Linked DNA regions of Rhodovastum atsumiense. The protein of the gene in region 2 interacts with the protein of the main gene of each other region in a pairwise test. Links are inferred from orthologs where the notes say so. Each region holds a gene or a part of one and is shown on either strand. Other genes may lie near its edges.

Region 1 (11,724 bases), 3.5 Mb from region 2 along the record:
GAGTCCATCATTCCTCCTTCGCGCCGTTTCCGCTGACCGCCGGCGCGATGTAGCGCAATCGCGGCATCGGGCGAAAGCAACGAGGCGACCAGTCCGGCATCGTCGCAGACAGGGTGCCCATCGCCATGCGCATTCGACAGCTCCGGTCGGTTGGGCGAAGCTGACGTGACTCGCCCCAGAAGGAAACCGCCATGACGCTGGATGCCAGGACCGAAGCGGCGCTCGCCGGTGTCTCCACCGCCACCCTCACCACCGTGCTGCTGAAGAAGGGGCTGCGCAACGTGTGGATGCGCGGCCCGGCTCCGCTGCGGCCCGGCCAGCCCCGGCTGGTCGGGCGCGCCTTCACGCTGCGCTTCGTCCCGGCGCGGGAAGACCTGGCCACGCCGGAATCATGGTCCTCGCCGAAATCCACCCGCGGCGCGATCGAGGCCATGCCGCCAGGCTGCATCGCCGTGGTGGATGCCATGGGCATCACCGATGCCGGCATCTTCGGCGACATCCTGTGCGCGCGCATGGCCAAGCGCGGCATCGCAGCACTGGTCACCGACGGCGTGGTGCGCGACGTCGCGGGCGTGCTCGGGACAGGGTTGCCGGTCTGGTGCCGCGGCGCCGCCGCCCCGCCTTCCGTCGCCGGCCTGACCTTCGTCGACTGGCAGCAACCGATCGGCTGTGGCGGGGTCGCCGTGTTTCCCGACGACGTGGTGGTAGTGGACCAGGACGGCGCGGTGGTGATCCCGCAGGCGCTGCTCGATCAGGTGGTGGCGGCCGCGGTCGAGCAGGAACGGCTGGAAGGCTGGATCATGTCCGAGGTCGAAAAAGGTGTCCCGCTGCCGGGGCTCTATCCGCCGAATGCGGAGACGCGCGCCCGCTACGACGCCTGGGCAAAAGCGCAATAAGGCGGATGGCGAGGGACGGGCAGCACGCTACACCTCGTCCCGCCCCTCGCCGAATTCGACGTCGCGGTGCACGTGCACCGACAGCAGCAGCCCGAATCCCGCCATCACCGTGATCATTGCCGAACCGCCATGCGAGACCAGCGGCAGCGGCACCCCGCCCACCGGGATCGCGCCCATCACCATGGCGATGTTCACGAACACGTACATGAAGAAATTCATGCTGATGCCAAGTGCCACCAATCGCCCGTACTGGTGGCGGCAACGCAGCGCCATCGCCATCCCGCCCAGGATGATCAGCCCGAGCAGCACCAGCACCGCGACCCCGCCCACCAGCCCGAATTCCTCGGCGATCATGGTGAAGATGAAGTCGGTCTGCTTCTCCGGCAGGAAGTTCAGGTGGCCCTGCGTGCCCTGCAGGTAGCCCTTTCCCCACATCCCCCCCGAGCCGAGCGCGATCTTGCTCTGGATGATGTTGTAGCCGGCGCCGAGCGGATCGTTCTCGGGATTGAGGAAGGTGGTGATGCGGGCGCGCTGGTAGTCGTGCAGGTGGTTGTAGGCGATCGGCGCGGCCGCCGCGACGCCGGCCACGCCCAGCCCCACTTTCCACCAGCGCAGCCCCGCCCCCAGGAACACCGTCCCTCCGACCACGGCGGTGATCACCGCGGTGCCGAGATTCGGTTCCTTGAGGATCAGCACCACCGGCACCGCCAGCGCGATCGCCGGCGGGATCAGGAACAGCGGATTGCCCATCCGTTCCCAGGATGCCTTGTGGAACCAGGAAGCCAGCGCCATCACCAGCGCGATCTTCATCAGTTCCGAGGGCTGCCACTGCATCCCGCCGATCTCGATCCAGCGCTGCGCCCCCTTGCCGACATGGCCCATGTGCAGCACCAGCACCAGCAGCAGGACGCCGCCGGCATAGGCGAGCCAGGACAGCCGGGCGATGAAGCGGATATCCACCAGCGCGATCGACAGCATCAGCCCCAGCCCGAAGGCGAAGCGCAGGATGTGCTTCGCGGCATAGGGCTCGGACGATCCGCCCGCGGCCGAATAGAGCGCGACATAGCCGACCCCGGCGAGCGTGCAGAGCAGCAGCACATAGAGCCAGGGAATGCGCCACAGCTTGCCGGTCAGTCCGAACGAGGTCTCGCGGATCAGCCGCCGCTCGAACACGCTCACCGCCCCGGCTCCTTCGGGGGCATGTCGGCCATGCGCTGCGACGGATCGCGCCGTCCCAGCGGGTCGCGCGTCAGCGCCACGGTCATGATGTCGCGCGCCACCGGCGCCGCCGCCGCGGCCCCGGCATTGCCGTGCTCGACCACGATCGCCATCGCGTAGCGCGGCGCGTCATACGGGGCATAGGCCACGAACAGCGCATGCGGCCGGAATTCCCAGGCGAGCGTCTCCGACTTGAAGCCCTTCTCGCGCTGTTCGCGTGAGACCCGGCGCACCTGCGTCGAGCCGGTCTTGCCGGCGAGCTGCACGCCCGGGATCGCGAGCCGCGCCACCGTCGCGGTGCCACCGCCGTCATTGACCACCTGCCACATGCCGTCGCGCACGATCCCAAGGTCACGGTCGGCGATGCCGAGCAGCGGCCAGTCCTCGGGCCGCGCGCCGGCCTGCAGCACGCCGCCGATGCTGCGGGTCAGGTGCGGCTGCACCGCCCGGCCGGTGGCGATGCGCGAGGTCATCACCGCGAGCGACAGCGGCGTCAGCTGCAGGAACCCCTGGCCGATGCCATGCACGATGGTGTCGCCGAGATTCCACGGATGGCCCTGGCCGATGCGCCAGGCGCGGGTCGGCACCAGGCCCTGGCGCGCGCCCGGCAGTTCGATCGGCAGCTTCACGCCCAGGCCGAAACGATTCGCCATCGCGGCGATGCGGTCGATGCCGACGCGCCGCGCCACTTCGTAGAAGAAGACGTCGCAGGAATGCTTGATCGCGCTGCGCACGTCGAGCAGCCCATGGCCGCCCTTGCGCCAGCAGTGGAAGCGGGTGTCGCCGAGATCCAGGTGCCCGGGGCAATTGATGCGGTCGGTGGGGGAGATCACCTTCGCTTCCAGCCCCGCCAGCGCCACCACCATCTTGAAGGTGGAGCCCGGCGCATAGAGGCCGGCGACCGCCTTGTTGATCAGCGGCGCCCGGCGATTGCGCGTCCATTCCGCCCATTGCGCCTGCGACACGCCCGAATTGAACAGGGTCGGATCGAACGAGGGATTGGTCGCCATCGCCAGCACCTCGCCGGTGCGGCAATCCATCACCACGGCGCTGGCGCTCTCGTCGCCGAGCCGTTCCAGCACCGCCTTCTGCAGTTCGGTATCGATGCTCAGGCCGATATCCTGGCCCTTCACGCCTTCCTGCCGGTCGAGTTCGCGGATCACCCGGCCGACTGCGTTGACCTCGAGCTGCACCGCCCCGGCCCGCCCGCGCAGGGGCTTGTCGTGCCATTTCTCGATGCCGGCGCGGCCGATGCGCAGGCCCGGCAGCGACAGCATCGGATCATCGGCGACATCGTTCTCGTTGGGCGGGGCGACATAGCCGATGACATGCGCAAGCGTCGGGCCGAACGGATACATCCGCGTGGTGCCGACATCGACCAGGATGCCGGGCAGGTCGGGCGCATTCACCTCGATGCGCGCCATTTCTTCCCAGGAGAGGAACTCGCGCACCGAGATCGGCACGAAGCGGCGGTGCCGGCGCATCTCGCGTTCGATGCGGGCCCGTTCGTGATCGGCCAGCGGCACGATGCGGGAGAAATTGTCGAGCGTGGCGGAGACGTCCTCGGTCTGCTCCGCCACCAGCAAGGCCCGCCAGTTCAGCTCGTTGCCAGCCGCAACGACGCCGAAACGGTCCAGCACCCGTCCCCGTGGGGCCGCCACCAGGCGTGCGCTGATCCGGTTGCTTTCGGCGAGCGTGGCGTAGCGGGCGCCCTCGACGACCTGGACCTGGTACAGCTTGGCCCCCAGCAGCCCCAGCACCCCCACCTGCCCCGTCGCCACCAGCAGGGCCCGTCGGGTAAACACTCCCGTCCGCTGTGCCTCGCGCCTCATGATCGCCTCGTTGTGCCGCGCAGCGAGAATGGGATCCAAGGGCCTTGTGGCCCTTGGCAGGTCCAGGGCAGCGCCCTGGCCTTCCTTCCTTGGAAGGAAACGTTCACGCTCGCGCCGGTTCCGCAAGGGTAACGTGGGACCGGGTCAGCAGCACCGCCAGGGGCGGGTACAGCCCGGCCGACAGGATGGCCTGGAAGATGGCCGGCCCCACCGGCAGCAGGCGGAAGGTCAGCAGCGAGATAAGTCCCCATTGCAAGGCAGCCGCACCGGCGGCGATGCCCAGGAAGGCCATCCACACCAGCAGGAATCCCTGACGTGCCAGCACCCGGCGGGAATGGAAGGCGATGCCATGGGTGATCAGCAAGGTCAGCACGGAAACACCGACCGGCGCGAAGCCAAGCAGGTCGGCAAGCAATCCCAGTGCGAACACCGAAGCAGGGGGCATCGAGGCGGGGCGGAACAGCGACCAGAAGAACACGCAGCCGAGCACCATGGCGCATTGCAACTGGGCCTGGGCGGGCAATTCGAGTGGCCCTGCGGTCAGCAGCAGCAGCAGTGCGGTTGTCGCCACCGGGAAGCTGCGGCGGGCCACCACGTCGAGCCGTCGGCCGAGACTCTGGCGCGGGCGGATGCCAGGCTCGCGGTCCATCGCTTCAGCGCTTTCGCTCGGCCGCGCGGGGGGCGACCACTTCGGGCGGCAGTACCCCATGCAGATCGTAGTCGAACAGGCGCACGATCTCCAGCCGCTCGAGCCGGGCCGCGGGCTCGACTTCGGGCACGCCCTGGGCGCTGAGGCGGACGATGCCCACCGGCAGGCCGGCGGGGAAGGCGCCGGCCTCGGCGCTGGTGACCACGCGCTCGCCCTCCACCGGGGGGGTGTTCTCGGGCCAGTACATCAGGCGGGGCCGTGGGCCGTTGGTGCCGGCCAGCATGGCGCGGCTGCGGCTGCTTTCCAGGGTCACGGGGACGCGGCTGTTCATGTCGGTGATCAGCAGTACGCGGACGCTGCGGGTGCCGGCCTCGGTGACGCGTCCGACCAGGCCGCGGTCATCCAGGGCGATTTGCCCCTTGGTGATGCCATGTTTCGGCCCGGTCGAGAGCAGCACCGCACGGGCATAGACCCCCCCAGCATCGGCCACCACGCGCGCGGTGACGAAACTGGGCGCGGGATCGGGGATCCAGTGCAGGTTGGCCTTCAGCGTCGCGTTCTCGGCGTCCAGGGCCAGCGCGATCGCCTGCCATTTGCGCAGTTGTTCGTTTTCCTCGCGCAACCGGGCGTTATCGCGCACCAGGGTCAGCAGGTGCCGTGCGTCCTCGGCGGCGTCACGCACGCGGCTGACCGGCTCGGCCAGCACGCCCCAGATCGGCACCAGCGCGTCGGCCAGCATCGTGCGCAGGCGCTCGGCCATCACGGTATCCGCTTTGCCCAGCAGCATCAGGCCGAACGCCGCCGCGATCAGCACCGGCAGGGTCAGCTTCGAAAGCGCCTGCCGCACGGGGATCGAGAGCCGGATCAAGGCTGCATCCTGCCAGCTTCCACGGTGACCGGCCCCAAACTAGGGCAGGAGCCACACCGGATGCCACCCATGCATGAAGGACCAGTGGAGACTGTCAACCATTCCCGTGCAGGCACCACCGGCGGCCGGCCTCTCCCCGGAGAGAGCGGCATCGCCGCCCGGATGCGTGCGACGGGCGGTGCGATCAGTACATCGACGTCAGGACGTTGCGCAGGCGCTTGGTTTCCTCGAGCGCGCGGCCGGTGCCGAGGGCGACGCATTGCAGCGGGTTCTCGGCCACCATCACCGGCAGGCCGGTAGAGTCGCGCAGCACCTGGTCCAGCCGGTTGAGCAGGGCGCCGCCACCGGTCAGCACGATGCCCTTGTCGACGATGTCGGCGGCCAGCTCGGGCGGGGTGTTCTCCAGCGCCACCTTCACCGCCTCGACGATCTGGTTGACCGGCTCGGCCATGCTCTCGGCGATCGCATGCTGGCTGACCACCACCTCGCGCGGCACGCCGTTCATCAGGTCGCGGCCGCGCACCTCGCGGTACGGGCCTTCCTCGTCCTCGTACGGCAGGGAGGCGGCGCCGATGTCGATCTTGATCCGCTCGGCGGTGCTCTCGCCGATCAGCAGGTTATGGTTGCGGCGGATGTAGTTGATGATCGCCTCGTCCATCTTGTCGCCACCGACCCGCACGCTGCGGGAATAGACGATGCCGCCAAGCGAGATCACCGCCACTTCCGTGGTGCCGCCGCCGATGTCCACGATCATGCTGCCCGAGGGCTCGGTGACCGGCAGCCCGGCCCCGATCGCCGCCGCCATCGGCTCCTCGATCAGGAACACCCGGCGCGCGCCGGCGCTCTCCGCACTTTCCTGGATGGCGCGGCGTTCCACCGCAGTGGACCCGGAGGGGACGCAGACGATGATCAGCGGGGACGCGAAGCCGCGACGATTATGCACCTTGTTGATGAAGTGCTTGATCATCTCCTCGGCCACCTCGAAATCGGCGATGACGCCGTCCCGCAGCGGCCGGATGGCCTGGATGTTGCCGGGGGTGCGGCCGAGCATCTGCTTGGCCTCCTCGCCGACCGCGAGCACCTGCTTCTTGCCGCGGACATCGGCGATCGCCACCACGCTGGGCTCGTTCAGCACAATGCCGCGCCCCTTGACGTACACCAGCGTGTTCGCGGTGCCGAGGTCGATGGCCATGTCGGCTGACATGAAGCCGAGCAACCGGGAGAACATCTCGGGAAGAACCTTCTCAGGGGGCGTGGAAGGCGAAGGGCTTAGCGGCGCAATCCCTCGGGGGCAAGGGTCATGCTCGCGCGTTTGCGAGCAAACCGCCATGCCCTGGCCGTGGCCATGACACGACTTTGCCCGTTTCCGTGCGTTTCGGGGAAAATGACGACACCGCTGAAGGAAAGGCAGCCATGACGAAAGCATTCCTCACGGCCACCCTGCTGGCAGGGTTCGGGCTCGCACTCGCCGGCTGCGGCAGCAGCCCACTGACGCGGGGCGTTACCGGCGGGGCACTCGGCGCGGGCGCGGGGGCCGGGGCGGCGGCGCTAACAGGACACAATGCCGGGACCGGGGCATTGATCGGCGGCGGGGTCGGAGCACTGGGCGGGGCGCTGACGGCACCGTAAGCGCGGGGCGCTGCCCCGCCCTCGCCAGGAGGCTTCGCCTCCTGGACCTCCACCAGGGGCCATCAGGCCCCTGGACCCCAAAACTCAGGCGCTCAGGGCTTCGGGCTCAGTCCGCGTGCGCTTGACCAGCAGCTTGTTGAGCGCATGCACATAGGCCCGGGCGGCGGCGACGATGGTGTCGGTGTCGGCACCCTGGCCGTCCACCATCTTGCCTTCTTCCTCCAGACGCACCGTGACCCGCGCCTGCGCGTCAGTGCCCTCGGTGATGGCACCGACCGAGAACAGGCGCAGCGTGGCATCATGCGCGAACAAGGAACGAATCGCGTTGAAGGTGGCGTCCACCGGTCCGTCGCCGGTCTCCTTGCCACTGTGCACCACACCGTCGATTTCCAGCTCCAGCTCGGCGCTGGGCTTGGCCTTGCTGCCGGTGCGCACATCCAGCGAAACGAAGCGGATGCGGTCGTGCTCGCGCATCACCTCGTCCTCGACCAGGGCGGCAATGTCGTCGTCGTAGACCACCTTCTTGCGGTCGGCCAGCTCCTTGAACCGGCGGAAAGCGTCGTTCAACTGGTTGTCGCCGATCTCGCCATAGCCCAGGGACCGCAGCTTGTCGCGGAAGGCGGCACGGCCGGAATGCTTGCCCATGACCAGGTTGGACTTGGTCCAGCCGACACTCTCCGGGGTCATGATCTCGTAGGTGGCGGCGTTCTTCAGCATGCCATCCTGGTGGATGCCGCTTTCGTGGGCGAACGCATTGCGACCGACGATCGCCTTGTTGGGCTGGACGTCGAAGCCGGTGATGGCCGACAGCAGGCGCGAGGTCTTCAGGATCTTCTCGCTCGCCACCTGCGGCCGGGCCAGCACCGCGTCATGGCGGGTGCGCAGCGCCATCACGATCTCTTCCAGCGCCGCATTGCCGGCCCGCTCGCCGATGCCGTTGATGGTGCACTCGACCTGCCGCGCCCCGGCACGGATCGAGGCCACCGTGTTGGCGACCGCCAGCCCCAGGTCATTGTGGTTGTGGGCGGAGAAGATCACCCGGTCGGCGCCGGGCACGCGCTCGCGCAGCATGCTGAAGATGCGCGCCATGTCCTCGGGCAGGGCGTAGCCGACCGTGTCCGGGATGTTGATGGTGGTGGCCCCGGCCCGGATGGCGGTCTCGGTGGCGCGGCACAGGAAATCCGGCTCGGTGCGGCTGCCGTCCTCGGCCGACCACTCCACATCGTCGGTGTACTGCCGGGCCAGGGTGACGCTGTCGTGGATCGCCTGCAGCACCGCCTCCGGCTCCATCCGCAGCTTGTACTTCATGTGCAGCGGGCTGGTGCTGATGAAGGTGTGGATGCGCTTGCGCTCGGCCGGCGCTATCGCCTCGCCGGCCCGGGTGATGTCGGCGCGGCCCGAGCGGGCCAGGCCGCAGATCACCGGCCCCTTGATGGCCTTGGCGATCGACTGGACGCTTTCGAAGTCACCGGGGGAGGCGATCGGGAAGCCGGCCTCGATCACGTCCACGCCCAGTTCGGCCAGCGCCTCGGCCATGCGCAGCTTCTCCTGCAGGTTCATGGAGAAGCCCGGCGACTGCTCGCCGTCACGCAGCGTGGTGTCGAAGATGATGATCCGGCTGTCGTCCAGCGTGCCGAAATTGGGATGGGTAAAGGACATGTCGGTGCTCCTCGAGAATGATCGAACCTAGCCTCAGGGGTTCCCCTGAGCTGTGACCGGCACGCGGCCGGACGTCACGCCCAGGGGCGGCTAAGTCGAAGGAGGAGCAGGCCGAGCGGCAGACGCAGCAGGCCGCGCGCGGATGCGCGAGCGGAACGGCCAACGATGCCTGCGGGGTGAAACATGGGATCACCGTAGCGGCGGCGCCCGGATGATGCAAGCATCCGCCGATGACGTGAGGGGATCTTCGTCCATGCACAAGCTGGTGTTTTGCCGCGCCTTGCATCCCGAGGCGATGGCCCTGCTGGAGGCGCGCGAGGACGTCTCGGTGACCGTCCTGACCCATGAATTCCGCGGCCCTCCCCTGCAGAAGGAACTGGCCGCGCATATCCGCGACGCCTTCGGCATCATGGTGGGGCTGGAACGGGTCCACGAGGACCTGCTGGCCACCGCCCAGCGGCTGCGGGTGATCAGCCGCTTCGGGGTCGGCTTCGACGCCATCGACATCCCGGCCTGCAGCAAGCGCGGCGTGCTGGTCAGCGTCGCCAACGGCGCCAATGACCTTTCGGTGGCCGAGCACACGCTGATGCTGATGCTGATGCTCGCCCGCCGGGCCGTCGAGTACGACAATTCCGTGCGAGCCGGGACCTGGATGATCCAGACCGGGCGGCGGATGCACGAACTGGCGGGCAAGCGGGTGCTGGTGGTGGGCTATGGCCGGATCGGCACCCGGGTGGCCCGGCTCTGTGCCGCCTTCGGCATGCAGGTGATGGTCACCGACCCCGCCTTCCCCACCCCCCGGATCGCCGCCGACGGCTACATCCCCGCCCCGGATCTGTGGGCGGCGCTGCCGGAGGCCGACATCGTCACCCTGCACGCGCCGCTGGACTGCACCACGCGGGGCATGGTCAACGCCGATTTCCTCGAGCGCATGAAGGCCACCGCCTGGCTGATCAACACCGCGCGCGGCGGGCTGGTGGACGAAGCGGCGCTGGCCGGGGCGCTCGCGGGCGGCATCATCGAAGCCGCCGGCATCGACGTGCTGGTGCGCGAGCCGCCGATGGCCGACAATCCGTTGCTGAAGCTGCCGAACGTGGTGCTGAGCCCGCACAACGCCGCCGCCCCGCTCGAGTGCTATGCCAAGATGTCGCACCGGGCGGTGATGAACCTGCTCGATTTCATCGATGGCCGCCTCGACCCAGGCTACACGGTGAACCCCGAAGTCCTGGGCCACCCCGAAGGCGTAGGCTAACCCCCCCGCCGCGCAGCGAGACTGGGGTGCAGGGGCCTTGTGGCCGTCACGCGAATGCGTGCCTGCGCACGACGCCGGGTCCAGGGCAGAGCCCTGGACCTTTCTTTTTTCTTCTTTTTAGTTCCGGCTCTTGTCCACCAGCTTGTTCTTGGCGATCCAGGGCATCATCCCGCGCAGCTTCTCGCCGACCTGCTCGATCGGGTGTTCGGCGTTGCGGCGGCGCATGGCCTTGAAGTTGGCCTGGTTCACCTTGTTCTCCAGCATCCAGTCGCGGGTGAAGCGGCCGGTCTGGATATCGGTCAGCACGCGCTTCATCTCGGCCTTGGTCTCGGCGGTGATGATGCGCGGCCCGGTGACGTATTCACCGTATTCGGCGGTGTTGGACACCGAGTAGTTCATGTTGGCGATGCCGCCCTCGTAGATGAGGTCGACGATCAGCTTCACTTCGTGCAGGCACTCGAAATACGCCATTTCCGGCGCGTAGCCTGCTTCGACCAGGGTCTCGAAGCCGGCGCGGATCAGTTCGACCAGGCCGCCGCAGAGCACTGCCTGCTCGCCGAACAGGTCGGTTTCGCATTCTTCCTTGAAGGTGGTCTCGATGATGCCGGCGCGGCCGCCGCCGATCGCCGAGGCGTAGGAGAGGGCGATCTCCAGCGCGTTGCCCGAGGGGTTCTGCGCCACCGCCACCAGGCAGGGCACGCCGCCGCCGCGCTGGTATTCGCTGCGCACGGTGTGGCCAGGGCCCTTCGGCGCGATCATGAACACGTCGAGGTCAGGCCGCGCCTCGATCAGGTTGAAGTGGATGTTCAACCCGTGGGCGAAGGCCAGCGCCGCGCCCTGGCGCAGGTTCGGGGCCAGCTTGTCGCGATAGAGGTCGCCCTGCCCTTCATCGGGGGTCAGCACCATGACCACGTCGGCCCACTTGGCGGCCTCGGCCGGGTCCATGACCTTCAGGCCGGCGGCCTCGGCCTTGGCCACGCCCGAGGACCCCGCGCGCAGGCCCACGACCACCTCGGCGACGCCGGAGTCCTTGAGGTTGTTGGCATGGGCATGGCCCTGGCTGCCGTAGCCGATGATCGCGACCTTCTTGGCCTTGATCAGGTTCACGTCGGCGTCGCGGTCGTAATAGACGCGCATGGGGCTCGTTCCTTCAGTTGGGAAGTCGATGCGGCCGGGCGGAGGCGGGTTCAGATCACCCGCGTGCCGCGTGCGATGGCGGCTACGCCGGTTCGGGAGATCTCGGCAAGCCCCAGCGGGCGCATCAGCTCGATGAAGGCATCCAGCTTCGCGGTATCACCGGTCATCTCGAAGACGAAGCTTTCGGTGGAGGCATCCACCACCCGGGCGCGGAAGGCGTCGGCCAGCCGCAGCGCCTCGGCGCGCTCGTAGCCGCCGTTTTCCTTATGGGGGCAGATCACCTTGATCATCATCATCTCGCGGGCGAGATGCGGACCGTCCTGGGACAGATCCGCCACCCGGTGCACCGGCACCAGGCGGTCGAGCTGCGCCTTGATCTGCTCGATCACCATCTCGGTGCCGGAGGTGACGATGTTGATGCGGCTGCGGTTGCCGTCGGCCTCGACCGGCGCCACGGTCAGGCTGTCGATGTTGTAGCCGCGGCCCGAGAACAGGCCGACCACGCGGGCCAGGATGCCCGGCTCGTTGTCCACGAGCACGGAAATGGTCGCTGACCGGAACGAATTCGTGTTGTCCTGAGGCAT
Region 2 (11,751 bases):
ACGGTTCCAGGCGAGCACCTCGGGGAAAATCTCCGCCACCTCGACCCTCGCCGAGGGCGGCAGGACGTCCAGGGCAGCCCGCACCATGAAGCCCATGCCCAGGCCACCGATCAACACACGCGGCGCCGGACCAGGCAACGCCGCGCAGGCCCGGCGCGCCATCACCTCTTCGGAATGATGGGCGCGGCTGGACATCAGCTCCCAGCCATTGAAACGAATCTCATACGTGCCGCCACGCCGGCGCAGCACGATCCGGGCCTCGGGGCTACCCGCGGCTGCAAGCTCGATCCATTCTTCCATGCCGGCCCCACCCGTGCGGGGCGCTGCCCCACCCCCGCCAGGAGGCCTTGCCTCCTGGACCTCCACCAAGGGCGAAGCCCTTGGATCCCATCACCTATACCGCTTCCACCGCCTCGTGCTGCTCGGCCTGCAAGGCCCACATCCTCGCATAGACCCCGCCGAGCGCGAGCAACTCCGCATGCGTGCCACGCTCGGCCACGCCACCATCCACCAGCACCAGGATCTGGTCGGCATCCACGACCGTGGACAGCCGGTGCGCGATCGTCAGCGTCGTGCGATCCCGCGACACCGCCCGCAAGGCCGTCTGGATCTCCTGTTCGGTGTGCGTATCAAGCGCACTGGTCGCCTCGTCCAGGATCAGGATGCGCGGGTCCTTCAGGATGGTGCGGGCAATGGCAACCCGCTGCTTCTCGCCACCCGACAGCTTCAAGCCGCGCTCGCCCACCCTGGTGTCGTAGCCGTCCGGCAAACGCAGGACGAAATCATGCACCTGCGCCAGCCGCGCCGCCGCCTCGATCTCGGCCTGGGTCGCGCCCGGCCGGCCATAGGCGATGTTGTAGCGGATCGTGTCGTTGAACAGCACAGTGTCCTGCGGCACCACGCCAATGGCCGCGCGCAGGCTCTCCTGCGTCACCTCCCGCACGTCCTGGCCATCGACCAGCACCCGCCCGCCGGTCACGTCATAGAAGCGGAACAACAGCCGGCTGATGGTCGATTTGCCGGCCCCCGTTGGCCCGACGATCGCCAGGCGTCCCCCCGCCGGCACCCGGAACGAGACGCCCTTGAGGATGCCGCGGTCCGGGCGATAGCCGAACTGCACCTCCTCGAACACCACCTCCCCGCCCCGCGCCTGCAGCGCCGGCGCGCCCGGGCGGTCGGCGACCTCCGCGGGCACCCGCATCAGCCGGAACATCTGCTCCATGTCGGTCAGGCCCTGCCGGATCTCGCGGTAGACAAAGCCGAGCATGTTGAGCGGCTGGTACAGTTGCATCAGATAGGTGTTGACCAGCACGAAACGTCCGACCGTCAGCGTGCCCGCCACCACTTCCTGCGCCGCCATCAGCATCACCACCGCCAGCGTCGCCGAGATGATCGCCGCCTGCCCCAGGTTCAACAGGTTCAGCGTCACCTGGCTCTTCACCGCCGCGCGCTCGTAGCGGACCAGCGATTCGTCGAAACGACGGGCCTCGTGCGCCTCGTTGCCGAAATACTTGACCGTCTCGAAGTTCAGCAGGCTGTCGACCGCCCGCGTCTTGGCGTCGCTGTCGTTCTCGTTCATCGTCCGGCGGATGCGCACCCGCCAGTTGGTGACGACGAAGGTGAAGGACAGATAGCAGGCGACCGCCACCAGCGTCAGCAGCGCGTAGCGCCAGTCGAACAGGTGCCAGAGGATGGCGGTGACCAACCCCACCTCCACCAGCGTCGGCACCACGTTGAACACCGCCAGCCGCAACACCGCCTCGATGCCGCTGGTGCCGCGGTCGATCGCCCGCGACAGCCCGCCGGTCTGGCGGTCGAGGTGAAAGCGCAGCGACAACTGGTGCAGGTGGCGGAAAGTCTCCAGGGCCACCCGCCGCACCGTGCGCTGCTGCACCGCGGCGAAGATGGCGTCGCGCATCTCCCCGAAGCCCGCGGCAGCGACGCGCAGCAGCCCGTAGCCGACGACCAGCGCCACCGGCACGGCCAGCATCGCCCCCTGCGTCGGCGCCAGCGCATCCACCGCACGCGCATAGACGATCGGCACCAGCACCAGCGCCACCTTGGCACCGAACAGGAACGACACCGCGATCGCCACGCGCAGCCGCGTGCCGGGACTCTCCTTCGGCCAGAGATACGGCAGCAGCGAACGGATGGTGGCGAGGGTGGAGCGCTCGGGCACGCGCGCGCCCGCGAAATCCGGCTGCGCCGGCAGGGCCGAAAGATGCATCCTCATGGCCAGGGATGTGGCATGCGTTCCCTGGCATGGGAAGGCTGCGGTGGCAGCCCTGGCGGAACTCCGCTATGCGGCCGGCATGGATCCGCGATTTGCCCGGCATGTCGATGCCTGCAACAACGCCCGCCTGCCCGGCGGGCGCCTTCCCTTCGCGATCGGCGACCTGCCGGTCGGATGGGTCCGCCCCGAGGTGGCGCGCGCGCTCGCCGATTTCACCTCCGTCTCAGCTGGCCCCGCCGGCGTCACCCTGGCCGCCGATGCCGCCGCCGAGCTGCCGGCGATCGGCCGCGCCCTCGCCGAGGCCGGCTTCACCCGCTGGCGCGGCGAGGCCTTCGACGTGCGCGCCGAGCCGGGTGGCCCGGTGCTGACCACGGTCGACCGCGGCGGCCTGCCGCTGTTCGGCCTGCTGGCGTTGGGGGTGCACGTGAACGGCCTGGTCACGCGCCCGGATGGCCTGCATCTCTGGATCGCCCGCCGCGCCGCCGACAAGGCGCTCGATCCGGGCAAGCTCGACCACCTGGTCGCCGGCGGCGTTCCCGCCGGGATGACCCCGGCGGAAACGGTGGTGAAGGAAGCCGCCGAGGAAGCCGCCGTGCCTGCCGCCCTCGCCGCCAACGCGATCGAGCGCAGCACCCTGACCTACGCCATGGACCGCCCGGAAGGGCTGCGGCGCGACATCCTGGTCTGCTACGACCTGTACTTGCCCGAGGAATTCCACCCCACCGCCGCCGATGGCGAGGTTGAGAGCTTCGAGCTCTGGCCGGTGCAACGCGTGCTGGAGCGGGTGCGCGACAGCGACGACTTCAAGTTCAACGTGAACCTGGTGCTGATCGACCTGTTCCGCCGCCTGGACCTGCTCTGACCCCTGCCCGCCCCCCTTCCCGGCGATAAGGGGGGCCGGCATCCCGCCGGCCGGCCGGGCTCAGCCTTCCGGCGCCGCCGCGGCGATCGGGATCTCGCGGCTGTCGGAAGGCTGGTCGCCGGTGCCGGGCATCGACTCCCCGTCCTCGCCTTCGCTCTCGCCTGGCTCCTGCATCTGCGGCCGACGGCCCTGCTGGCCATTCTGCTGCTGGTTCTGCTGCGCCGCCTGGTTGATCGCGTTCAGGATGCGGAAATAGTGCTCGGCGTGCTGGAAATAGCCTTCCGCCATCACCCGGTCGCCGCTGCCGGTCGCATCCCGGCCGAGCTGAAGGTATTTCTCGAACAGTTGCTGGGCAGTGCCACGGATACGGACATCCGGTCCGCTGCTGTCGAACACATGGTTGCGATTGAGGGGAATCCCGCCACCGCCGCCCCCCTGGTGGCGCATGCCGCCACCACCGCCACCGCCTCCGCCGCTGCCGCCCCCACGATGGTTGCGTCCGCGCATACGTTTCATGTTCATGCGTTTGCCAAAGCGCTTTCCTGTTCGAACACCGGACCCCGCGGCGCCCCCGTAGGCGATGCGGGTCCGGCCCGGTCGCTGGCCAGTCGCGACACTCCTCGCGCCGGCCGCGCTTCAACCCGTTTCCGGGTCGCTCCTTACCGATGGCTTCTGCGCGGCACCCGGCCCGACACGGGCAATTACCCCAAGGGGCCATTGCCGGGGCATACAGACCTGATCCCCGGAAACAGCCCCGGGCGACCCTTGCCGCACGCGCACACGCTAGCGGCCTCTCCCGCCCCTGCCAAACGATTTTTCAGTCATGGCCAAGGGTCAGAACCGCAGCACGCGCAATACCGGCCAGATCGGCACGCAAAACAGGATCGTCAAGCCCCGCCGCCCGCGCCAGCGCGGCCACGCCAGCGGCCTGCCCCGCCCCCAGTTCCAGCACCGCCACCCCGCCAGGCGCCAACAGCCGGGGAAGTCGTTTCACAAGAAAGCGATAGGCCGCCATCCCGTCTGCGCCACCGTCCAGCGCGCTGCGCGGCTCGAAGGCGGCGACCTCCGGCATCAGGCCGGGGATCGCATCCGATTCGATATAAGGCGGGTTGGACAGCACCAGGTCGAAACGGCCGGACAGCGCCGCCGCCCAGTCCCCCGCCAGGAAGGCCGCCCGCCCGGCCAGCCCATTGGCACGCGCGTTGGCCGCGGCCAGCGCGGCCGCCTCCGGCACCAGGTCCACGCCTACGCCGAAGGCCAGCGGGAATTCCGCCAGGGCGGCGAGCAGCAGGCAACCGGTGCCGGTGCCGAGATCAAGGATCCGCCGCACCGCCGCACGGTCCGGCCGGGCAGCCAGGGCAGCCTCGATCAGCGTCTCGGTGTCGGGGCGCGGGATCAGCGTGGCCCGCGACACCGCGAGATCAAGCGTCCAGAACCCCTGCCGCCCGGTGATCAGCGCCATCGGCTCGCGCGCCGCCCGGCGCGCCACCGCGACGTGAAACGCCGTCGGGTCACCGGCGGCGTGCTCGTAGAGCAGCCGCGCCTCCCGCCGGGGCTCGTCGATGCCGGCATCGCGTAGAAGGGTGGTTGCTTCGCGGAGAAGATCTTCTTTTGTCATGGGATCCAGGCCCCGACACAGTGCCGGGGCGCTGCCCCGGACCCTGGCAGGAGGCTTTGCCTCCTGCACCTCCACCAAGGGCCAAAGGCCCTTGGATCCCATTATTCTTCCGCGGCCAGGCGAGCGGCCTGATCCTCGGCGATCAACGCGTCGATGAACTCGTCCAACTCGCCCTGCATGATCCGGTCGATCTTGTAGAGCGTCTTCTCGATGCGGTGGTCGGACACCCGCCCCTGCGGGAAATTATAGGTGCGGATCCGCTCGCTGCGGTCGCCGGTGCCCACCTGGGACCGGCGATCGGCCGCGCGGGAGGCGTGCGCCTGGGCGCGTTGCTGCTCGTACAGCCGGGCCCGCAGGATCTTCATCGCCTTGGCGCGGTTCTTGTGCTGGCTTTTCTCCTCCTGCATCGCCACCACGATGCCGGTGGGCAGGTGGGTGATGCGCACAGCACTCTCGGTCTTGTTGACGTGCTGGCCGCCGGCACCGGAGGCGCGGTACACGTCGATGCGCAGCTCACCCTCGTCGATCTGGACATCGACCTCCTCGGCCTCCGGCAGCACCGCCACCGTCACGGTCGAGGTATGGATGCGGCCCTGGCTCTCGGTCGCAGGCACACGCTGCACCCGGTGCACACCGGATTCGTATTTCATCCGCGCGAACACGCCCTGGCCGGTGATCTCGGCCGAGGCACCCTTCAGCCCGCCCAGCTCCGATTCGTCGTATTCCAGCACCTCGAAGCGCCAGCCGCGCAGCACCGCATACTTGCGGTACATGTCGAACAGCTCGGCGGCGAACAGCCCGGCCTCGTCGCCGCCGGCGGCGGGACGAATTTCCAGGATGGCGGGGCGCTCGTCGGCCTCGTCCTTCGGCAGCAGCGCCAGCCGCAGCGCGTGCTGCAGCGCCGGGATGCGGCCCTTCAGCTCGAACAGCTCGGCTTCGGCCAGTTCCCGCATCTCCGGATCGGCCAGCAACGCCTCGGCATCGTGGGCCTGGTGCTCGGCAGCGCGCAGCTCGTCGATGCGCTCCACCACCGGCTCGATCTCGGCCAGTTCCCGGCTGGCCTTGACGAAAGCCTCGCCGCCCAGGCCCTCGGACAGCATGGCGCGCAGCTCGGCGGCACGGTCGAGGATGCGGTCGAGCTTGAACGAAAAGCTCATCGCAGCCTTGCGGGCAGGTCCGCGACCGGCACCTCGGCCTGCGCGCCAGTGGCCAGGTCCTTCACCTGGGCCACGCCACGCGCCACCTCGGCCTCGCCCAGGATCACCGCGGCGCGGGCGCCGATGCGGTTGGCCCGCTCCATCCGCTTCTTGAGGTTGCCGCGATAGGCCATCTCGGCGCGGATGCCGCCCTGGCGCAGCGCCTGCAGCACATCCAGCGCGGCGGCCTCGGCGACCTCGCCCACCGGCACCACCGCGACCGGGCGCGGCGCGGGCGGCGCCTCGGTCAGCAGCATGGACAGCCGCTCCACCCCGGCGGCCCAGCCGACGGCCGGCGTCGCAGGCCCGCCCATCTCCGCCACCAGCCCGTCATAGCGCCCGCCGGCCATCACCGTGCCCTGCGCCCCCAACCGGGAGGTGACGAACTCGAAGGCGGTATGACCGTAATAATCGAGCCCGCGCACGATGCGCGGATTGTCGACGAAGGGCACGCCGAACCGGGTCAGGTAGTCCTTCAGCCGCTGGTAGAACGTGGCGGCCTCCGGCGTCAGGTAGCCTTCGATCAGCGGCGCGCCGGCGACGACGCGGCGGTCGCCGTCATCCTTGGAATCGAGGATGCGCAGCGGGTTGCGCTCCAGCCGTGTCAGGCTGTCCTCGGACAGCTTGTCGCGATGCGCGGTGAAGTACTCGACCAGCGCCGTCCGCCACGCCTCGCGGCTGGGGCGGTCGCCGAGCGTGTTCAGCTCCAGCACCACGTCGGCGGCAAGGCCGAGTTCGCGCAGGATGTCCCAGCCGCAGGCGATCACCTCGGCATCGGCCAGCGGCTCGGCGGTGCCGAGCAGCTCGGCGCCGATCTGGTGGAACTGCCGGTAGCGCCCCTTCTGCGGCCGCTCGTAGCGGAACATCGGCCCGGCGTAGAACACTTTCTGCGGCAGCGACTGGGTCAGGCCGTTCGTGACCAGCGCCCGGCATACCCCCGCCGTCATCTCCGGCCGCAGCGTCAGCGAATCGCCGCCGCGATCGGTGAAGGAATACATCTCCTTCATCACCACGTCGGACGTGTCGCCGAGGCTGCGAGCGAACACGCGGGTATCCTCGAAGATGGGGGTGGCCCATTCCTCGAGCCCGTAGCGGGCCGCGACGCGCCGCGCCGTGTCGATGACGTGCTGGTGCCGGCGATGGTCCTCGCCGATCAGGTCCCTGGTGCCGCGGGCCGGCTGCAGTTGCTCGCTCAATCGTCACTCCGCCGCCTGGTTCGGGATGACCTCGCCGGCCCGGATCGCCGCGGCCTTCTGCTCCACGAGGTCGACGATGTGGTCGACCATGGAAGCGCTGTCGACATGATGGTCGGTCTTGCCGGCCATGTACACCATGTGCCGCCCGCCGCCGCCGCCGGTGACGCCGATATCGGTCATCAGCGCCTCGCCCGGGCCGTTGACCACGCAGCCGATGATGGAGAGGGTCAGCGGCGTCTCGATATGTGCCAGCCGCTCTTCCAGCTTCGCCACCGTCTCGATGACGTTGTAGCCCTGCCGCGCGCAGGATGGGCAGGAGACGATCTTCACGCCGCGATGGCGCAGGCCCAGGCCCTTGAGGATCTCCCAGCCGACCAGCACTTCTTCCTCGGGCTCGGCCGAGAGCGAGACGCGCATGGTGTCGCCCACGCCCGCCCAGAGCAGCGCGCCCAGGCCCATGGCGCTCTTGACCGTGCCGGTGCGGCGTCCGCCGGCCTCGGTGATGCCGATGTGCAACGGATGGTCGCAGGCTTCGGCGAGTTGCTTGTAGGCGGCAACGGCAAGGAAGACGTCGGACGCCTTCACGCTGATCTTGAATTCGTGGAAGTCGTGGTCCTGCAGGATCTTCGCGTGTTCCAGCGCGCTTTCCACCAGCGCGTCCGGGTTGGGCTCACCGTATTTCTCCAGCAGGTGCTTTTCCAGGCTGCCGGCATTGACGCCGATGCGCATGGAGCAGCCGTGGTCGCGCGCCGCCTTGATCACCTCGCGCACCCGTTCGGCGCTGCCGATGTTGCCGGGATTGATGCGCAGGCAGGCCGCCCCGGCCTCCGCCGCCTCGATGGCGCGGCGATAATGGAAATGGATGTCGGCGACGATCGGCACGCGGGCCTCGCGCACGATCTTCTTCAGGGCGGCGGTGCTCTCCTCGTCAGGGCAGGAGACGCGGACGATGTCCACCCCGGCCGCCTCGGCGCGGCGGATCTGGGCGATCGTCGCCGCGGCGTCGCTGGTCAGCGTGTTGGTCATGGTCTGCACGCTGATCGGCGCGTCGCCGCCGACGGGTACGCTGCCCACATGGATCTGGCGCGACTTGCGCCGGGCGATCTGCTGGTACGGGCGATAGCTCATGGGGTACAGCTCCGGGTGGACGGACGGGCAACGCAACATGCCCGAGCGCCGGGCGCCAAGCAAACGCCGCGCAGCGCACCTGGGGTGCAGGGGCCGTGTGGCCCCTGCCGGGTCAAGGGCGGAGCCCTTGCCTTAACTCTCTTATATTATTGCGCCGGCGGCTTAGGGGCAGCCCGTGCCGCCGTAACGGAAGGTGCCAGCCTGCCCTCGCGGATGGCCTCGGGATCGAGCGGCAGGTCGCGCCGCACTGCGCCGTCGATGCCGAGTGCGGCGGTGAGCTGTCCGTCGACCAGCACCTCGGTGCCGCCGGCATTGCCGGTGGTCAGCACCAGGCGCTCGCGCGGCGGCACCGGCCAGGTCTCGCCGGCGCGCAGCACGCGGTTCAGCAGCACCTGGCCCTGCTGGCGGTCGCGCACCTGCAGCCAGGCATCCGCCTTGGCCCGCAGCACGATGCGGGTCCCTTCCGGCAGCGGCGGCAGGGCCGCGGCGGTAGTGGTGCCGGCGGCGAGCGGTGGGCCGAACACGCCGGTAGCCGGGATCGCCGCCGCAGCTGAACTGGGCGGCAGGGGCGTCAGGGCCGGTGGCGGCGTCACGGAGGCCATCTGGCCGGGGCCCGCCGCCGTGGGGAACGGCAGCACCATCGGCTGGTCGGTTGCAGGGCCCGCAGCGGTCACCGGCGCGGCGGGCACGGCGGCCGCGAGCGGCACCGGGGCGGGCGGCGGCTGCACCAGCGTCGCCAGCCGTTCCGGCACCTGCCGCACCGGCGGCTCGCCCGGCTGGCTGCCGGAGACGCGATACCAGCCGACATAGGCGCCGATCGCCAGCGTCACCCCCAGCAGCACCACCGCCCCCGCGGGCACGCCGCGATCGGGCACCGGGGTCGGGAAGCTCAGCTCGGGCTGTCGTGCCAGGCCCGCCGCCTCGGCCCGGAAGCGCCGTGCCACTTCGTCGGGGTCGAGCCCGAGCAGTTGCGCGTAGCTGCGCACATGGCCGATCACATAGGCCAGGGCCGGCAGATCCGCGGGGCGCCCTTCCTCGATCGCCCGCAGCACCGCCGGGCGGATGCGAAGATAGCCGCCGATGGCCTCGAGGTCCCAGCCGAGACGTTCCCGCGCCGCCTGCAGGTCGGCGCCGACCCTGAGGACGTGACCGGGCCCACCCGGATCTTCGAGTGGCGAAACAGCGGTCCCTCGCGGCGCGGCGGCGGACCTGCGAACCTGCAGCACGGCGGCTCGATCCCAAGAAGTTGCGGTGTTCAAGGATGGATGCCCAGCCCCCGGTCAGCGGGGGTCAATCCGGTTTCCTGCGACGGCTTGTAAACCGCTGTAGGCGGCTTGCCAACCAAGATACACATCCAACACCGGAAAAGCTCGCGGAACAGGTGAAAACCATCCGCCAGGCCTTTGGGTTTGAAGTATTTTTTGCGCGCAGAAAGTTTGTTGACAACGCTCCCTAAACGGGCACGTCGTGCTCGCGCGCCCAGGCGGCGATCGGCTCGCGAAAGCTTGGTTCCGCGCCCCCGGTACGGCGCAGCGAGGTCAGCAGCTCGCGAAACGCCGGCAGTTCCACCGCCGCCAGCGTCGCCTTCACCGGCAGGATGGAGGAGGCCGACATCGACAGCGAGGTGACGCCGAGTCCCACCAGCGTCATCGCCTCCAGCGGCCGCGCCGCCGCCTCGCCGCACACCGACAGCGGCACCCCCGCCGCACGCGCCTGCGCCGCGAGGTCGGCGAGCAGGTTCAGCATCGCCGGCGACAGCATGTCGTAGCGCCCGGCCAAAGCGGGGCTGGAGCGATCGGCAGCGAACACGAACTGCATCAGGTCGTTGGTACCGACCGAGATGAAATCGGCATGTTTGAGCAATTCCGGCAACTGCCACATCAGCGCCGGCACTTCGAGCATGGTGCCGATATTCAGCGACTCCGGCACCGGCCGCACCCGCTCGACCTCGGCTTCCAGGATGGCGCGCGCGGTGCAGAACTCGGCCACGGTCGCCACCATCGGGAACATCACCGACAGTTTTCGCCCCGCCGCCGCCATCAGCAGCGCCCGCAACTGCCGCCGCAGCAGCGCCGGACGATCGAGCCCGATGCGCAGGCTGCGCCAGCCCATCGCCGGATTCTCCTCCTCCGGCACCGGCGTGCCCGGCAGCAGCTTGTCGCCGCCAAGGTCGAGCGTGCGGAACACCACCGGCCGCCCCGCCGCCGCGTCCAGCACCCGGCCATAGACCGCCGCCTGCTCGGCCACGTCGGCGATGGCGCCGCGGGCCAGCATGGCGATTTCCGTACGGAACAGGCCGATTCCCTCGGCGCCGGTGGCATCGAGCTGGCCCAGTTCCAGCGCCAGCCCGACATTGAGCATCAACTGGACCTTGGTGCCGTCGCGCGTGGCCGAGGGCTGGCCACGCAGCGCCGCCCAGCCGGCGCGCCGTTCCTGCCGCGCCTGCTGCGCGCGCTGGTAGACCTGCAGCACGTCCTGTTCAGGACGCAGGATCACCTGGCCGGAGGCGCCCTCGTCGGCATCAACCACCACGTCGTCGCCGGCCTCGGCCGCCTCGATGATGCCGCGCACCCCGCCCACCGTGGGGATGCCGAGCGCGCGGGCGAGGATGGCGGCATGGCCGGCAGGACTGGCTTCCTCGACCACCGCGCCGCCGATGCCGCGCGCGTGCCAGTCGAGCAGTTCCGCCGGCCCGAGTCGGCGTGCCAGCAGAATCGCCCCGGGCGGCACCGAGGCCGGCACCGCGCCGCCGTCCAGCGCCGCCAGCAGCCGCCCGGCCATGTCTTCCAGGTCCGCCAGCCGCTCGCGCAGATAGGGGTCGGAGATCCGCCGCATGCGGTCGCGCAGCTCGCCCGCCACCCGGTGCACCGCCGCTTCCGCCGACAGCCCGCCGCGAATCGCCTCGTTCACGCGCTTGAGCCAGCCCGGATCCTCGGCGACCAGCCGGTATGCCTCCAGCACCTCGCGCGCTTCCGGCGTCGCCTGGCCGGAGCCGCCGGAGAGCCGGTTGGTGATCAGGTCATCGAGTCCGCGCCGCATGATGTCGACGGCGCGGGCGAGTCGCGTCATTTCGGCATCGGGGTCCTCGGCCAGCAGCCGCCGCGGCGCATGCGCCCCCGGCATCACCGCCGGCCCGATCGCGAGTCCCGGCACCAGGGGACTGGCCATGAAGCGGCGCGGCAGGGCGGCGCCCAGCCCTTCTTCCGCCCCGTCCGAGGCGCCGAAGGCAGCCAGCGGCTCGACCAGCAGCATGGCCACGGTCTCGAGCGCGTCGAGTTCTTCCGATTCGTAGCGGCGCACCGCCCGGTTCTGCACCGCGAGCACGCCGAGGGTGCGGCCGGCGCGACGCACCGGCACCGCCATCATCGAGGTATAGGGTTCCTCGCCGGTTTCCGGGCGGTAGGCGAAACCGGGATGGTTCTGCGCGTCCGGCAGGTTGAGCGGCTGGGCGGTGGCGGCGACCAGGCCGATGATGCCCTCGCCGACCCGCAGCCGGGTGCGGCCCACCGCTTCCGGCC

What was found.
Region 1: the proteins of NBY65_RS22720 (region 2) and NBY65_RS06880 interact in binary tests that used the Escherichia coli proteins (3 or more experiments, as listed by UniProt). The link is inferred for Rhodovastum atsumiense from one-to-one orthologs.

What each region holds. Positions count from the first base shown.
Region 1 is NZ_OW485601.1:1,537,664-1,549,387, forward strand. What follows is about bases 4,670-7,581. They hold NBY65_RS06880 (rod shape-determining protein), read right to left. Parts: upstream 6,692-7,581; coding sequence 5,648-6,691; downstream 4,670-5,647. Other genes in these bases: mreC (rod shape-determining protein MreC), read right to left, coding at 4,670-5,463; NBY65_RS06885 (hypothetical protein), read left to right, coding at 6,877-7,092; NBY65_RS06890 (2-isopropylmalate synthase), read right to left, coding at 7,177-7,581. Outside these bases: NBY65_RS06850 (DUF4337 domain-containing protein), read right to left, coding at 1-8; NBY65_RS06855 (ribonuclease activity regulator RraA), read left to right, coding at 192-896; rod shape-determining protein RodA, read right to left, coding at 924-2,075; mrdA (penicillin-binding protein 2), read right to left, coding at 2,072-3,946; NBY65_RS06870 (rod shape-determining protein MreD), read right to left, coding at 4,050-4,595; more of mreC, read right to left, coding at 4,600-4,669; more of NBY65_RS06890, read right to left, coding at 7,582-8,751; NBY65_RS06895 (NAD(P)-dependent oxidoreductase), read left to right, coding at 9,005-10,003; ilvC (ketol-acid reductoisomerase), read right to left, coding at 10,121-11,140; ilvN (acetolactate synthase small subunit), read right to left, coding at 11,191-11,724. UniProt on the Escherichia coli protein: Forms membrane-associated dynamic filaments that are essential for cell shape determination. Acts by regulating cell wall synthesis and cell elongation, and thus cell shape.
Region 2 is NZ_OW485601.1:5,044,109-5,055,859, reverse strand. What follows is about bases 7,420-10,358. They hold NBY65_RS22720 (helix-turn-helix domain-containing protein), read right to left. Parts: upstream 9,460-10,358; coding sequence 8,380-9,459; downstream 7,420-8,379. Other genes in these bases: ptsP (phosphoenolpyruvate--protein phosphotransferase), read right to left, coding at 9,686-10,358; ispG (flavodoxin-dependent (E)-4-hydroxy-3-methylbut-2-enyl-diphosphate synthase), read right to left, coding at 7,420-8,233. In the rest of the region: NBY65_RS22760 (spermidine synthase family protein), read right to left, coding at 1-300; NBY65_RS22755 (ABCB family ABC transporter ATP-binding protein/permease), read right to left, coding at 395-2,227; NBY65_RS22750 (NUDIX hydrolase), read left to right, coding at 2,277-3,095; NBY65_RS22745 (DUF4167 domain-containing protein), read right to left, coding at 3,156-3,617; prmC (peptide chain release factor N(5)-glutamine methyltransferase), read right to left, coding at 3,913-4,713; prfA (peptide chain release factor 1), read right to left, coding at 4,815-5,870; hisS (histidine--tRNA ligase), read right to left, coding at 5,867-7,105; more of ispG, read right to left, coding at 7,109-7,419; more of ptsP, read right to left, coding at 10,359-11,751.